DNA from 4 places in the Anaerocolumna sp. genome. Region 4 is predicted to be linked to each of the others. Evidence: riboswitches for the same ligand, from Rfam matches in the RefSeq annotation. Region 4 holds a riboswitch; each other region holds the start of a gene.
What was found. Region 4 has a riboswitch for cobalamin ahead of RT261_RS09390 (ribonucleoside-diphosphate reductase subunit alpha). Riboswitches for the same ligand answer to the same signal wherever they lie in the genome.

Region 1 (4,221 bases), on a different contig from region 4:
GGAAACTGCTATTTTCTCTGCATGGGCAGATTTTCCGCTGCCGCTGCCTCCTGTAATTAATACAAACATAGTTATTTACCTATCCTATTGATATCTTCAAAAGTAACACGGTTATCATATAAGGAAAGTGCCACATCCAGCAATGAAAACATCATCACCGCTCCGGTGCCTTCTCCTAATGCCATCTCAGCATCAATTACCGGATGTAATTCAAGTTCCTTCATAATTTTTACTGCAGCAGGTTCTTTACTCATATGGGAGGGGATAATATAGTCCTTAACTCCCGGAAGGAGTCGTTCCGCTGTTAGTGCTGCGACTCCACTGATCACGCCGTCCATAACCACCGGGATATGGTGAATTGCTCCGCCAATAAAAACACCTGTCAGCCCGGCAATATCATATCCTCCAACGGTTGCCAGAATACGAAGAGCTTCACTCTTTTGAAAGTTATATTGATCCAGTACCTCTTTAATAACTTCCACTTTGTGATCCAAGCCTTCTTTCGTAAGTCCTGCTCCATTTCCTGTAACGTCCTCTACCCTGCATTGCAGCAGCGCCGCTGTCATTGCACTGCTTGTTGTGGTGTTGCCAATCCCCATTTCTCCCGTTGCAAGAAGGTTATAACCTTCTTTTTTACATTCTGCAGCCATTGCAATTCCAGTTTCTATTGCCTTCAGGGCATCTTCCTGGGACATAGCCGGTTCTTTTTTAAAATTCCTGGTTCCATGTGCAATATTACGCTGTATCATACCCGGTATTTCATCTTCCCGATTGATTCCAATGTCTACCGGCAGTATATCCGCTCCGGCTACCTTTGCCATTTTGCAGACAGAAGTATCCCCCATGACCATACTGGAGGCTATAATTGTCGTCATCTCCTGTCCATATTGTGTCACTCCCTCTTCCACAATTCCATTGTCTGCGCACATTACTATTACTGCTTTTTTTGAAATATCAATATGAGTGGAGCCTGTTATGGCCCCAATTTGTGAAAAAATCCTTTCAAACTGGCCAAGTCCCTTTATGGGTTTTGCAATTCCATCCCAGATTTCTTTTACCTTTTCCCTTATTTCCTCATCCGGTTTGTCAATATATAAGTTAGATAATTCTTTCATAATCTCCTCCATTTAAAACACTGTATATTCCATCCACATCCAAATGTTTTCTTAAAGTATCCGCAAGTTTGTCATATTGGGTTTCTTTAAAGCTTTTATAATCCATCATCAGACCACTTTCCAGAGTAAGTCCTTTTCTTTTTGCAAGTCCATTCACTATAACGGAGGCGATGGTTCCTTCATCAAAGATGCCGTGCACATACGTACCATAGATATTTTCTGCGGCAATTCCATCTTCCTTGCCTTGACCATCCAATGTATTTGTCAGACTACATAAGGGCAGGCAGTCTTGTTCCCTCCTGCTGCTCCCCATATGAATCTCATAACCCTGTAATCTCATGCCGGATAATCCGGATAGTACTCCGGATACCTTTCCAAAGCTTCCTTCTACCTGAGTTCGAACCTTTTCTTTCTCCAATACCGTTTCCATTGAAAATAACTCCATTCCACGGATTGATCCTCCCTCCTCTATAGAATGGGGATCTGATATTGTACTTCCTAGCATCTGATAACCGCCACAGATCCCAAATATAACGCAGCTGCCTTTTTGCTTTTTCACTGCTGCTTCCAGTCCATTCTGCCGCATCCATTTTAAATCTCCCATAGTATTCTTACTGCCAGGCAGAATAATCATATCTGGATGATGCAGCTGAGTGATAGAATCCACATACCTTACAGATACTCCTTCAATCTGCTCAAAAACAGAGAAGTCACTAAAGTTTGAGATTCTGGGAAATCTTATAATGGCAATATCTATCTGTGCTTCCTCTTTTTTATCAAATCGGTTGGTAAGGCTATCCTCATCTTCTACAGATATATTCATATACGGAATTACTCCAATTACCGGAATTCCACCTTTATCCTCAAGCATTGTAATTCCGGGATCCAAAATGGATTGATCCCCTCTGAATTTATTAATAATAAGTCCCTTTACCCGAGCCTTTTCACAATCTTCCAAAAGCATCAGGGTACCAAGAAGCTGGGCAAAGACACCCCCTCTGTCAATATCCCCTACTAAAAGCACCGGCGCATTAAGCATTGCTGCCAGTCCCATATTTACAATATCATTTTCCTTTAAATTGATTTCCGCCGGACTTCCCGCGCCTTCAATAACAATAATATCTGCCCGCTTCTCCAGTTCTTCATAAGCTTTTTTAATATCCGGCACCAATTTCTTTTTAAAGGCAAAGTAATCCTTCGCATTCATATTCCCTATTACTTCACCATTAACGATTACCTGAGATCCGATATCATTAGTAGGTTTTAATAATATGGGATTCATTAATACCGAAGGCTTTATTCCCGCTGCCTCCGCCTGCATTACCTGAGCTCTTCCCATTTCCAAGCCTTCCTCTGTAATATAGGAATTTAAGGCCATATTCTGAGATTTAAAAGGAGCAACCCGGTAACCATCCTGCTTAAATATTCTGCATAAACCTGCTACAAGCAAGCTCTTACCTGCATTCGACATAGTTCCCTGAACCATAATTACTTTTGCCATAAAAAAACCTCCATTGCCACTAAGGCATGGAGGTATAAATATAGACATCAAAAAAACGTCTCATTCATTCCAGACCAGTTTCTCGTGGCTGTAGTAGCTTCATCTAAGGCAGGTCTCCTGGCTGAAAGATCATCATTAACGGCAGTCTTCCCGATTAATATCAGTGACATATTTGCCGCAACTCCCTTATCACAGTGACGAGTTCGTACAGGATTTGCACCTGTTTCCCTTTTCATTAGAACCAATATAGAATTCTAACACCTTAAATGTATTGTATTTTTAATAACTGTATTGTATCACAAAAATAATTCTTCTGCCAACTTTTTTGTCCTCATCTTTCGTCAATAGAATCCAGAATTGGCGCATGTTGTCATTTACAATCATATGGTGTATGTGTATAATAATCATGCAGTTAGAAATAAATGTTCATTATAAATGAAGATAGGCCTGTTACTTGGGAAAATCTTGTGTATAATTATTAATAATTCCAGTACTGGTATAGATTATAGAAAGAGGTCACAAAATGAAGAAGAAATCCAAAGGTCACCTGATAAAAACGGTGCTGCCTAATTCCATTGGTGAAGAAATGGGCATAGAGCCCGGTGACTATCTTGTTGCTATCAATGAGGAAGAAATTGATGATGTATTTGATTATCAATATCTTATTAAAGATGAATATATCGAAGTTCTTATCAGAAAAGTCTCTGGTGAAGAATGGGTTCTTGAAATAGATAAGGAATACGACGAGGATCTGGGCATTGACTTTGAGAACGGTCTTATGAGCGATTACCGTTCCTGTCATAATAAATGTATTTTCTGTTTTATTGATCAGATGCCAAAAGGGATGCGGGAAACTCTTTATTTCAAGGATGATGACTCAAGACTTTCTTTCCTTCAAGGCAACTATATCACCTTGACTAATATGTCTGAAAAAGATATCAACAGGATAATACGTTTTAATCTGGCTCCAATTAATATATCCGTTCAGACTACTAATCCTGAGCTTCGCTGCAAGATGCTTAACAACCGTTTTGCAGGAGATGCCCTTAAAAACTTGGACAAACTATATGAAGGTTGTATAGAAATGAATGGCCAGATTGTTTTATGTAAAAATGTTAATGATGGCCCGGAACTTAAAAGATCTATCAACGACCTATCCAAATACCTGCCATTTATGAGGAGTGTATCCGTAGTACCTGCCGGGATAACCAAATACCGTAAGGGTCTTTTTCCTCTCGAATTATTTACTAAAGAAGAAGCTGGTGCAGTAATTGACCTGATTGAAAGTTATCAGCAGGGGCTTTATGATAAATTCGGGCTGCATTTCATTCATGCCAGTGATGAGTTTTACATCATTGCTGAACGGGAATTCCCAGAGGAAGAATTTTATGATGGCTATATACAGTTAGAAAATGGTGTAGGTATGATGAGACTGTTTATAAATGAATTTCATGAGGCATTGAATAAAGTTATTGCATCTGAAGAATACAACAGTTTAAAACTGTCTCTCCACAGAAACATTACAATCGCAACCGGAAAGCTTGCATATAAGACCATGCTCTCCTTTTCAGAGGAAATAATGGAGGCCTTTCCAAATATAAAGAT
Region 2 (4,221 bases), on a different contig from region 4:
CCAAGCATTAGACTTACTACAAGTAGCTACATCTGAAATAGAAGATGTAGCAAGCATTAAACGAATATTTCAATCATTTGCTGCTGCAAATTTTTGGTCAAAAAGTATAAACACATTGAATGCAGATTCATCTTTTGTTTATCTTATGGAAGGTCTAACAAATAACGCACTATTGCTAAAGATAGCGGTTCCCGTGAGAGCAATTGAGGATAATGATGATTTTCAAAATTTAGTCAGTTCTATTTGCAATCAATATCAAAACTATATAGATGGCTTGGAAGAGCGGTATGAAATCTATGGTGCCAAATTAACTAATGAAGCTATAAGCGGACGTCTAAAAACTTTTAGGGATGGGCTTCTCACGGAAAGCGAGAAATGGAATAGACGGAAAGAAGAAAAAGAGAGAAAGAAGAAAGAAGCTGAAAAGCAGTATTTTCAAGAGCACCCAGAAATAGAACAAGCTATTAACCAAAAAAAATCAATTATTGCACCACTAAACAATCAGGTTGACGCAATTAAAAAAACGATTAGCCAAATTGAGAAACAGATATGGCAAGAACACCAAAAGATACAGCAAATAAAACGGGATATATCGGATTTGGAAGAAACTATCGTAAAAAATGAGAAAAAGTTGTTTGGCAAGGAAAAGGCACTCCAAGCCGCTCGTTATGTGGGAAACGAAGTGGTAAGAAAAAAGTCTATCATTGAAGATTCCACAACACTTATTTCTTCGCTTGAAGATGACATTCAAGGCAAAAGGAAGGAAATATCAAAGTTAAATGATGAAATTATGTCCGAGCAAAAGTATATAGATGATGTTTATAAGGAAATATATCAAGGAATAGAATGAGTATATTAATATAACCATGCGAATTAGCCTTTTCAATTTGTGGAATCGTACATATCCCCCGTTTCTGGCATTTCTAATTCGCACCAGAACCGAGCCCGTCAAACTACACAGACCTTTTAGCGCATTTTAATACACCCTCCGTTCATTCTCATTCTATTTCTACGTCAGAATTTTGAAAGGTCAACAAAAACGTGTTATACCATGATGTAGTTCTGTTTTCTTAATAATATGCTCTATTTTATCAGCTTTAGAAAATGTGTACTTATATTCACATTGGAAGAGACTATGTTATCAATGTGATTTACATAGACTCTTATGTTGATTTATATCCGCTTTTTACCGGCTACGCTTGAATAGTATAATAATGTAAAAATAAATTATTTCTAACTTGTTTTATAATGGTATAACATATATAATATTAAAGTATTATTAGTATATGGTGCTTTGAAAAAGTCAAAAGGGAATGTGGTTTAAGTCCACAACAGCCCCCGCTACTGTAATTGGTTTGAAAGCTGCATGTAATAGTCATTGGAGAAATGTCTGAACACTCAATCATCTGCCGGAAGTATTGCTTCGATTGAGAAGAATGCATTTATCTGAGAAGACTGCAGTAAGTAAGTTAACCATAAGTCAGGAAACCTGCCATATATAATTTAACCGCTCATTTTCGGTGGGGAAGAGAGAGCAGAAGGAGATTATGATGAAATATTTGCGTAAAATTTTGGCTATATTATGCTGTATGACTTTAGTATTTGGTCTTGTAGCATGTAATAGCAAGACAGACAATGTTCCTGGGAACTCAGATGTTAATCCGGCAGAGACATCAGTAGAAGAAAAAAACACAGAATCAACACCGGCACCGGAAGAGCCGGAATCGTTACCTGAGGAAACGAAATATCCGCTTACAATTACTGATTCAGAAGGTACCGAAGTAACTTTTGATTCAGAACCAAAGAAGGTTGTATCAGTGGCTCCAAACATCACAGAGACGATTTATCAACTTGGACTGGAAAGTAGACTGGTTGGACGTACAGATTATTGCGACTATCCCAAAGAAGCCCTTGATATAGAGTCAATAGGTACCTTAAAAAGTCCTGATATTGAGAAGATAATCAGTTTAGATCCGGATGTAGTAATTGCTTCAACACACTTTAATGAAGATTCCAATAAAAAGTTAACGGATTTAGGTGTTAAGGTTGTTGTTCTATATGCGGAAAATGATATAGAGGGTGCTTATTCTATTATTGAAACAATGGGCACTATATTTAATGTAAATGAAGCAGCTGCAACAGCTGTTAAAGATATGCAGACATCAATTAATGAGACGAAAGAATTGATAAAAGATTTGGATAAACCAAGTGTATATTTTGTTGTAGGATTTGGAGAATTTGGTGATTTTACAGCGGGAGGAGATACCTTCATAGGCCAGATGATTTCACTGGCTGGCGGTAATAATATTGCACAAGATGTGTCAGGATGGTCCTATACATTAGAAAGTTTGGTGGAAGCCGATCCGGATATTATCATAATGTCGGAAGATATGAAATCAGACTTTGAAACAGCAGAGAATTATAAAGATTTAACGGCTGTAAAGAATGACCAAGTATATGGAATAGATAAAAATATACTTGAGCGCCAAGGATACCGTAATGCAGAAGGTCTAAGAACCTTAGCTGAAATTATGCATCCAGAAGCGTTTAAGTAATATAATTGGGTTTTGAACGGATGGTCGGCAGTTATCCTGTTCCAAGCCCTTTTGTTGTACCCAAATTTAATAAAAAGATATTAGAGGCAGAAAATCATATGAAAACAAATGAGGTAAAAAAGTTAGAAAAACGTAGAAATAAAAATAATTTGTGGTATCTAACTATTCTTATATTTATTTTAATTTTATGTATTGCCATTTCCGCTTCTTTTGGTTCCGCAGATTTATCGGTAACTGACAGCTTAAAGATAATTGCTTCCCGGATACCATATTTGGGAAAGTTCATTAATTTATCAGTGATAACCAAGGTAAATCCGAATTACCCCAAAATTGTATGGCAGATCAGAATGCCAAGAATTTTATTGGCTGGTTTTGTAGGTTGTGGTTTATCTGTAGTGGGGGCTGCATTTCAAGGATTGTTTCGCAATCCCCTGGCAGATCCACATATTTTAGGAGTTTCTTCAGGAGCAGCAGTGGGAGCTACTATTGCCATGTTAAGCGGTATTGGATTTGGTTTCCTGGGTCTTGGAGTAATTGGAACCTTTGCATTTATTGGAGCACTCCTAACTGCTTTTATTGTATACCGGTTATCCTGTGTAGGTAATAAACTGCCTGTAGTAAATATATTACTAACAGGTACAGTGGTTAGCACCATGCTTTCCTCCACCATATCCCTTCTAATGACATTTAATCATGATCAGATTGAAAAAGTATATTTGTGGACTCTGGGAAGTTTCTCAGGGGCAACTTGGGACAGGGTGCTGTTTTTAGCAGTATTCACTGTGATTTGTTGTGGAGTAATAACTGTATTTTCAAGGGAATTAGATGTTCTGACTACTGGAAATGATACAGCAGAAAGTTTGGGCATTAATACAGCCTGGATAAAGAAAATACTTATTATGGCAGCATCCCTTCAAGTTGCAGCCTGTGTATCGGTTAGCGGTATCATTGGATTTGTAGGACTTGTGATTCCTCATTGTATTCGCATAATAAGTGGATCGAAACACAAAGTATTATTGCCTTTGTCCGGCATAGGGGGAGCAATCTTTATGATTACTTGCGATACCATTGCCCGGAATGCAGTGGCACCCTCTGAGATACCTGTTGGAGTTATTACTGCAATGTTAGGCACTCCATATTTTATCTACTTATTGCAACGCAATAAGAGAAAGGAGATGCTGCATTGAATAACAATTTAAATGAAGAAAAAGGACAGGGAATTGTGGTGGAGTCGCTTTCCTGGCAACCACCTAAAAATGAAAAACCGATTCTGAATAATTTAAACTGTTTGATTGAAAAAGGAAATATTTACGGTATTATTGGACCAAATGGCTCCGGTAAAACTTCTTTAGTGAAAAATATTCTTAGATTCATAGAAGCAGAGGAAGGCAATATCATACTGGATGAAATCAATCTAAAGAATTATAAAAGAAAAGATTTGGCAAAAAAGATAGCACTGGTTCCACAAAATACAGTATTGGATAGTACCTTTTCCACTTATGATATTGTAATGATGGGAAGAATACCACATCAAAAAAGGTTTGCTGATGCAAGTGAAGCTGACAAAGAAATGGTACAAAAAGCTATGCTGTTAACCGATTGTTATCAACTGCAGGATAAAAGTGTTGCAACATTAAGCGGTGGTGAATCCCAACGTGTAGTAACT
Region 3 (4,221 bases), on a different contig from region 4:
CTTATTGATATCCGTCCCGCAAAATGAAATGGTACAATCGGTTAAGCCCTCTTTCTCTTTGCTAGTCCCACTTATTATCTTGTCAGTACCCTTCCCTTCCTCGAATGCTATTTGAGGAATTATATCTTCATAGATCTGGGCACTACTTGCTTTTTTCTCATTCTGTGTTAGGGTGGTTGTCTTGATACCATCCGATTTATCACTTCTTTGGCTATCGATATTCTCTTTTTGGCTTGGCGCTTTATTTTTACCTGATTCTATATTTTTACTTGCTTCTGTTTGTTTACTTGATTCTGTCTTTTTCCCTGGTTCTGCCTTTTTACTTGATTCTGTCTTTTTAATATCTTCATTTTTATTATTGCTATTTTTTTTCTCTTCTGCTTTTGTTTTCTTATCTTCTGCTTTCTTATCTTCTGTTTTTTTCTCGTCTGCTTTCTTCTCTTCTGTTTTTTTCTCTTCTGTTACTTTTTCTTCTAATCTTTTCTCAGGGCGAAAGTCATACAAACTTCTCATCCCATTTTTTAAACGATAATAAGATACCAGACCATATAGTGTCTGTTCCGTCGCCATTCCATTTGAAATACCTGCTTGGGCATATGGATTATCCTTATCTGTTTGGTAAGAATGGGCAAATCCACCATCATCACATCGATATTTCAGAATACCATCAATTAATGTATTATTATACTTAATAAAACGACTATCTTTATACGGATCAATTCCAAGGGAACAAAGCGCTGTTAGGACTTGTACCGTACTTTCCACATTTACGGTACCCCAGCTTGTAAAATCTCCATCCTTTTCCTGTAATTGTGATAATATATTTAATGATTCTTCCACTATTTGAGAAATGGTCTTTTCTTCTTGATAAGCAAGATACTTTTTATTTGAGTTAACATAAGGTGCCAGGGCTTGAAGTGCCATGCCTGTTATATCCGGATCTGACTTTATTCCTGCTAAAGCAAAACCACCATCTTTAAGCTGACGTTTCGTAATTAAAGTAATGATGTCATCCCGTTGGTATCTTGCATTATCCGGTATAGGATAATCTAAGCTGTCCACACAAATCAGCGCCCATATAGCACCATTGATTCCTTGTCCGTCTATCCCCTTGCGGCCAGCAAAATTATAGCTTCCATCTGCAATTAAATTTATCCGATTTCCTTCCGTATCTAATCCAATATTCGTAGGATCTCCTCCCATAGCTAATACTGCCAAAGAAATACGATGCCATTCTGTTGCTTTTACAGCATGAAGTTTATTTGGCTGCTTATATCGCTCTGTGACAACTTCTGTAATTTGCTTTAGATAAGGTTCATAGGGTTCTTCCTTATACCCATACCTTCCTATTCCGATAGGGAACCAATCTCCGCTTGTTTGACCTGCACTTTCTAAGAAAATTGAATTTAGTAATGCATCATTTCCTTGTTTGGCCCATGTAATAATATCTTGAATGATTTCCTCTAACCTCTCATTCGTAACCGGAACGCTTTCTTTTTTTTGAGCGTAAACATTAACAGGATACAAAAGAAAACTAATCATAAGTAGGAAACAAATTAACCTGGTTATTACTTTTTTAATCAATGCTATCCTCCCTTTCTAATTTAAATACACAATTTTTATCATAAGCAATTTTACACTTTCCGTACTTTATAATTGACTAGTCTCCACTCAAGAGAATGAACGTTTATTCAGTGTTTTTACATGATTAGACATAAAATCCCCTCTCAAAATAAAAACGCCCGTAAGATAGAGTACCTTCCGGGCGGGATATACAAAATCAAATCGCATAGGATAACTATTTTGAAATTAACCCCATAAAAAAGCGATTTGTATTGCAAAAAAAATACTGCCAAGAAGGCAGTATTTGGACATTCTTTTAAAACCTTATAATTTTCTACATCAATTATAAGAATTAAAGTACTTTCCTTCCACACCGTCGGATTGTATAATCTATAGGCATGTCTCCTGGCTTAAAGCTTCAAACCTACTTTGTGGCCTTCCCAGACTTAACCAGTGGCTTATTCACATTTCGTAGCTTTTTACAGTAGAGTGAGCTGCTAAGTTTCTAAACTTATTCCATTTTAAGAGGCAGATGTTCTTATAACATACCTTCTCACCTATAGAACACTTATTTAATTGTAAACTGTTTCTACATAATTATTTAACTTCATAGTAAAATATACCATAAATTAATGTAAAATACTAATTTAATTTCTTTTTTGGTAAGCATGCAGTATTTCTCTGATAATATATCCATTATCAGTAATTAAATGGGAAGAAAACAGTACTCATTTTTTAACATAAATAAAAGCTTGGAAATGCCCATCTTCCAATGAGTCCCAAGCTTTTTGTCTAAAGCCTAAATTCACCTAGACCTTATTGCTTTTTTTCCATATTTTCATCTTCTCTGCTTCCGCAATTAATTGCTCCCTAAAGTCAGGATGTGCAACAGAAATAATTGCTTCGCATTTTTGCCATGTAGACAATCCTTTTAGATTCACCTTGCCATACTCCGTAACAAAATAGTGTATGGCCGGTCTGGTATCGGTCACAATAGAACCGGTATTTAATATAGGCAGAATACGTGATTTTACTTCTCCTGTTTTTGTTTTATAGGTAGAGGAACAACAGATAAAACTCTTGCCGCCTTTAGATAAATAGGCTCCTAATACAAAATCCAGTTGTCCTCCTGCACCGCTTATATGTTTAATTCCAGAGGATTCTGAATTTACCTGACCAAATAAATCCACATCTACGGCATTATTAATTGAGATAAAGTTATCAATAGCAGAAATTGTTCTAATATCATTTACATAGTCCACTGGTGCACTCATAAGTTCTGGGTTATTGTCAATGTAGTCATATAATTTTTTAGTTCCGGTACCAAATGAATAGGTTTGGCGATAGGTATCAATGGCTTTTTTAGAGCCATTGATTTTACCGGCCTTCGAGATATCAACAAAGGAATCAACATACATCTCCGTATGTACTCCCAGATCTTTTAAGTCGGAAGCAGCAATAAGTGTCCCAACCGCATCAGGCATACTGCCAATGCCTAACTGAAGACATGCTCCATTTGGAATTTCCTCCAAAATTAACTTTGCTACTTCTTCATCTATTGCATCAGGAACAGAAGGTGCCATTTCAGCAATTGGAGGATTGTCCCCTTCTACAATCATATCTACTTTTGAAATATGAATACCATTTTCGAATCCTCCAAGGCACTTGGGCATGTTCTCGTTTACTTCTACAATTATCTTTTTTGAAGTCTCACAGACTGCCATCATATGTGACGCATTTGGTCCAAAGTTAAAGTACCCGTGCTTATCCATAGGGGCTGCCTGGAACATGGCTACATCATCAGGATGGGCAGATTCCCTATAATATCTTGGCAGTTCGGAATACCTCATAGGATTGTAATATCCAAATCCCTGACTGATTGCTTTCCGCTCGATCCCGGATGTATGCCAGGAATTCCATGTAAAATGTTCGGCTACATTTTCCACCTTAAATACTTCCGGTGCCCATAATAATACTCCGCCTCTTAACTTTACATCTGACAGTTCTTCACTGCGGGCTGCCAAAGCCTTATCTAATGCCACCGGAGTACCTGTTGCCCACCCATAATCGACCCAGTCACCGGATTTAATTACTTTTACCGCTTCCCCAGCTGAAACTAATTTCTGTTCATATTCTTCATTAAATCTCATTTTGATCCTCCCAATTTATAGTTCTGCTCTTTCCATAAGTTTGTGATACTTTGTTTATTTTCCGGACATTTCAAGTTTCAATTTTTCAGTAAGTACTGGGAGAATTTTTATTGCATCCCCCACTATTCCAAAATCAGCAACATCAAATATAGGTGCTGATTCATCTTTATTTATTGCAATGATTAGGTCGGATTCCTCCATTCCTGCCAGATGCTGAATTGCTCCGGATATACCACATGCAATATACAAATTGGGCCTTACTGTCTTTCCTGTCTGACCAACCTGTATATCTTTTTCTACCCAGTTAGCATCAACACATGCTCTGGAAGCGCTGACTTCTCCCCCTAGAACCTCAGCTAAATCATTTAAGAGTTTAAAATTCTCAGGACCTCCCATTCCCCGTCCCCCTGAAACCAGAATTTTAGCATCCTGTATATCTATTTTGTTACTTTGCCTTTTGATTACATCCAGTATTTCCACATATCGGTGGTTTGGTATAAATCCCGGA
Region 4 (4,221 bases):
ACCTGACTGCCACTCAGAACCTTCAAACTCCGGATAGGCGCCTTTTTCCCTGGCAAGTTCCATAGAAGCCTTGATTGCCTCATATGCTATTTCTTCAAATAACAGATCCGCTTCTTTAAAATGTGCTTCACTTTCCCAGGTTATTCCCTTATTTACGAGATAATGATGATATCCACTGGTTCCAAGGCCTATCGCCCGGTATTTATCACTGGTAATTTTCGCTTCCGCCACCGGTGACTGATTTAAAGTTATCACATTGTCCAGCATACGAATCTGAAGTGGTACGGTTTCTTCCAATTCATCTATATTAACACGGCCAAGATTAATGGAATTCAGGTTACAGGTTACCATGTCGCCGGACTTTACTCTTGTTACTACATGATTTTCATTTTGATCCGTTACAATGCTTTCTTCAATCAGGGTAGATTCACTTACATTTTGTGCAATTTCATGGCAAAGGTTTGAAGCATAGATCATTCCGGCATGTTTATTAGGGTTGGCCTGATTGACAGTATCTCTAAAGAAAATAAACGGAGTTCCGGTTTCTACTGCACTTTTCATAATCTTTTTCATAATATCAAGGGCAGTTACTGTAACACGTTCCAGATTTTGATTTTTTTCACAGGCAAGATAATGTTGCGTAAAGGTTTTGTTGTCTTCATCATCATAAAAATCTTCTAAGTAAAATCCCATTTCTTTATGTACTTGATACGGGTCAAATAATGACCAACTTCCTCTTGCTTCCAATCTCTCCATAAAAAGATTGGGAATACTTAAAGCTGGGAAAATATCATGAGCTTTTCTTCTATCATCTCCATTATTGGTCCTTAGTTCCATAAATTCATAAAGGTCACGATGCCATATATCCAGTGTAATAGAGGCCCCGCCCTTTCTTCTGCCAAGCTGATCCACCGCCACCGCAGTATCATTATATAAACGAATCCATGGGATGACTCCTCCGGAAGCATTTTTATACCCTCTGATTTCACTATTTAGCGCCCTGATCTTTCCTGTATAGATGCCTAACGCACCACCATGTTTGGATACACTTGCGAACTTACTGTTCACATCATAAATAGACCACAGGTTATCCCCCACAACGGATATAAAGCAGCTGCTTAATTGATGATAAGGAGTACCTGCACTGGCAAGGGTTGGTGTGGCTACCGTCATCTTTAGCAAACTAAGCAGATCATAAAACTTTTTAGCATATTCCATCTTTTTGCTGCCTTCTGGAATGGCAAGATGCATAGCAATAGCAAGAAACCGTTCCTGTGGCAATTCCAATACTTCTTTATTAAAACCTTTAATTAAGTATCTATCTGTCAACAGTTTCAGGCCTTCGTAATTAAAGAGCAAGTCTCTCTCCGGTTTTATATAAGCACCTAACTCCTTAATCTCCTCTTCCTTATATTCCGTTATTAAATATTCTCCGTAATATTTATCCTTCACCAACTTATGTACTAATTCGGAAAAATCTCCATAGCCAAAATAATCATATCCTCTATTAATTGCGGCCTCTTTATATAAATCAGACATTAATAATCTTGCTGCAACATATTGCCAGTTAATATTTGTAGTTTTTACCGTATTACCGTGGGCATCTTTTGTGGTTTGAATCATCTTTTCTATGGCAGTTTGAATAAGAACTTTCTGTATTTCCTTTGTACTCATACCATCCCGAAACTGAATGTTGGAGTCCATTTCAAGCTCAATTGGGTCACAGCCCTCTAGCCCCTCACATACATAAGCTACCATCTTTTTTGTTTTTTCTACGTAAAGAGGTTCATAACTACCATCCCTCTTCTTTATTTTTATATCCATAACGCCCTTCCTTTCTCTCAGCAATAAATCATTATTAGAATATCAATCCACCCAGACAGCCTATATGTCTAAAATTAAGCGAGAAAAAGCCTCATAGTCAGAATGCAACTATAAGGCTTGAATTATATCTATATTTATTATAAATACTAGGTACAAAATAAAACTCATTTTACATGAGCTTACCCTAATAAATATAGCATGTCCTGTCCTCACAGAATTGCTATTCTATAAAACTTAGGCAGGTATTCTGACTTATACTTCAACATACATTTTCGCCTTCCCAGATATTCCAGTGGCCGATTTTTGCAATCCAGAAAATGTACTCTGTAAATACAGCAATGGGATTGTGCAGGATTCTCACCTATCTTCCCTATTAATTCCATAACCCAGGGGATTTGCCCAAAGCTTATCCTACTGAATTGGAAACCTAAATTCTTGGTTATTATTAAAATATACTATTCATATTAGGTTATTATAATATATAAATATTATCATTGCAAGTAAAATGCTCCCTGTATTATAGTGGGAAATTGTCGCCTGATAAAGAGCTATTTACAGTGTGGCATACGCGCTAGATTCAGGCTCTAGCAGCTGCAAGACCCTACGGGTTCAAGGCTGCATTTTTGAATTAAAAGGGACATAAATAATACTTAATTATACTGTTAAGACTACTATACCAAGTTAATTTTTATACTTTTTAAGTAAATTTCATAACCTTATACTTGACATAACTGAAAAAAGTAGTACAATATTTACGTTACTATTATTTGCAGTCGTGGCGGAATTGGCATACGCGCTAGATTCAGGTTCTAGTGGTCGCAAGACCGTGAGGGTTCAAGTCCCTTCGACTGCATACATAATTTTTATTAAAAGAAGCCGATTACTGCAATCGACTTCTTTTATTTTATATGTTAAAATAATCCCCAAAAACATAAAATAAGAGGTGCAAGCTTATGAATATAATAAAAGTCACAGAAAACAAAAAAGAATATATCGACCTGCTATTACTTGCAGACGAACAGGAAAGCATGATAGACAAATACTTGGAACGTGGCGAGATGTTTGTTCTAGATGATAATGGAATAAAAGCCGAATGCGTAGTTACAAAAGAAGCAGACGGAATTTATGAGATAAAAAATATTGCAACCAGACCTGATTGCCAGCGAAAAGGATATGGAAAAGCCCTGATAGAATTTTTGTTTTCTTACTATACGGATTGTAGAACTATGCTTGTGGGAACAGGTGACAGCCCACTCACTCTGGACTTTTATCAAAGATGCGGCTTTATTGAGTCACATCGTATAGAAAATTTTTTCACTGATAACTATGACCATCCTATATATGAATGTGGAAAGCAACTTGTTGATATGGTTTATCTAAAAAGGGAGTCATAAAGTTCCTCCTATTTTTGTTGCAATGTCCCGAAGTCATGGTATAATTTAGCATATCAAGTCCTTTTTAGGACAAATAAGTGATAGGAGGACGGAGTAAAAATGAAAAGAGCAAAGGTTCTAATGCTTCTGTTAATATCTGCTTTACTTTTTAGTGCATGTAATGGTGGGAAGCAGTCAGCAAAAGAAATTCCTGATGATTTTGGATTTGTTTATACCCACAATTTCACAGAAGTTGATACGTTTAATTCTACAATAAAAAACAGATTTCAATTTGACGAAGGAGACCCAAATGCTATAACAGATTTCAATTTTTCTGACGAGCAGCTACAGAAGATTTATGAGGCCTTTATAAAATATGACCTCCATGATCTGCCTGAAGAGATCGATCCGGATAAAGGCTATATGGCCATACCTCCATCCTATTATGAATTTCAATATGTATCCGATGGTGAGACTAAAAGCATATCCTGCAGTACAGGTGCCCACATAGACCAAAAGGGAATATCAAAGGCTAACAATAAATTTGTAAAGTTCATGACGGAAGTTTGGGAGTATGTTCATGAATCTGATGCATATGAACGTCTTCCATCCGGTCCACAAGTGGAATAAAACAAATAAAAAATCCGTTGTTCTGTAAGGAGCAGCGGATTTTTTAGGTTTAACAAAGTTATTCTGTTTTATTCTTTTTGTAACACACCAAAACAAATTTGTATTGGTTTGTCGGAAACTTGATAGGAATATTTACACTTGCTGGTATTGCCTAAGTACTTTTCTGCATTCTCCGGTGTGTCAAAATTTTTGCTGTCATAAGATGGTACCACTGGTGTGATCCAAGTCATATCCGACTCCATCTCCAATAACACAAAGTCCCTGCCTAGCTGAGCGTCAGGATTTTCAGCAAGATAATCTTTGAGAACAACAGACAAGTTAAAATCTAATACAATTGTGGCATCCTGTAGGTTTTCCACACTATAAACGGGACTGATAATCCGGTATGCTTCAC

Region 1: linked by a shared signal. The riboswitch ahead of RT261_RS18685 (cobyric acid synthase) and the one ahead of RT261_RS09390 (ribonucleoside-diphosphate reductase subunit alpha) in region 4 are both predicted to bind cobalamin.
Region 2: linked by a shared signal. The riboswitch ahead of RT261_RS14750 (ABC transporter substrate-binding protein) and the one ahead of RT261_RS09390 (ribonucleoside-diphosphate reductase subunit alpha) in region 4 are both predicted to bind cobalamin.
Region 3: linked by a shared signal. The riboswitch ahead of RT261_RS12780 (prenyltransferase/squalene oxidase repeat-containing protein) and the one ahead of RT261_RS09390 (ribonucleoside-diphosphate reductase subunit alpha) in region 4 are both predicted to bind cobalamin.

The regions. Positions count from the first base shown of each region.
Region 1 covers NZ_DAMAUC010000032.1:24,476-28,696, forward strand. The annotation lists gene RT261_RS18675 (bifunctional adenosylcobinamide kinase/adenosylcobinamide-phosphate guanylyltransferase) at 1-69, opposite strand, end outside; gene cobT (nicotinate-nucleotide--dimethylbenzimidazole phosphoribosyltransferase) at 72-1,115, opposite strand; gene RT261_RS18685 (cobyric acid synthase) at 1,099-2,616, opposite strand; cobalamin riboswitch at 2,707-2,896, opposite strand; gene RT261_RS18690 (DUF512 domain-containing protein) at 3,140-4,221, shown strand, end outside.
Region 2 covers NZ_DAMAUC010000019.1:23,268-27,488, reverse strand. The annotation lists gene RT261_RS14755 (hypothetical protein) at 1-850, shown strand, start outside; cobalamin riboswitch at 1,271-1,511, shown strand; gene RT261_RS14750 (ABC transporter substrate-binding protein) at 1,548-2,555, shown strand; gene RT261_RS14745 (FecCD family ABC transporter permease) at 2,654-3,742, shown strand; gene RT261_RS14740 (ABC transporter ATP-binding protein) at 3,739-4,221, shown strand, end outside.
Region 3 covers NZ_DAMAUC010000014.1:83,999-88,219, forward strand. The annotation lists gene RT261_RS12780 (prenyltransferase/squalene oxidase repeat-containing protein) at 1-1,584, opposite strand, end outside; cobalamin riboswitch at 1,942-2,139, opposite strand; gene RT261_RS12785 (butyryl-CoA:acetate CoA-transferase) at 2,373-3,713, opposite strand; gene RT261_RS12790 (electron transfer flavoprotein subunit alpha/FixB family protein) at 3,768-4,221, opposite strand, start outside.
Region 4 covers NZ_DAMAUC010000009.1:141,602-145,822, forward strand. The annotation lists gene RT261_RS09390 (ribonucleoside-diphosphate reductase subunit alpha) at 1-1,824, opposite strand, end outside; cobalamin riboswitch at 2,045-2,270, opposite strand; tRNA gene RT261_RS09395 (tRNA-Leu) at 2,594-2,677, shown strand; gene RT261_RS09400 (GNAT family N-acetyltransferase) at 2,778-3,218, shown strand; gene RT261_RS09405 (hypothetical protein) at 3,318-3,827, shown strand; gene RT261_RS09410 (hypothetical protein) at 3,896-4,221, opposite strand, start outside.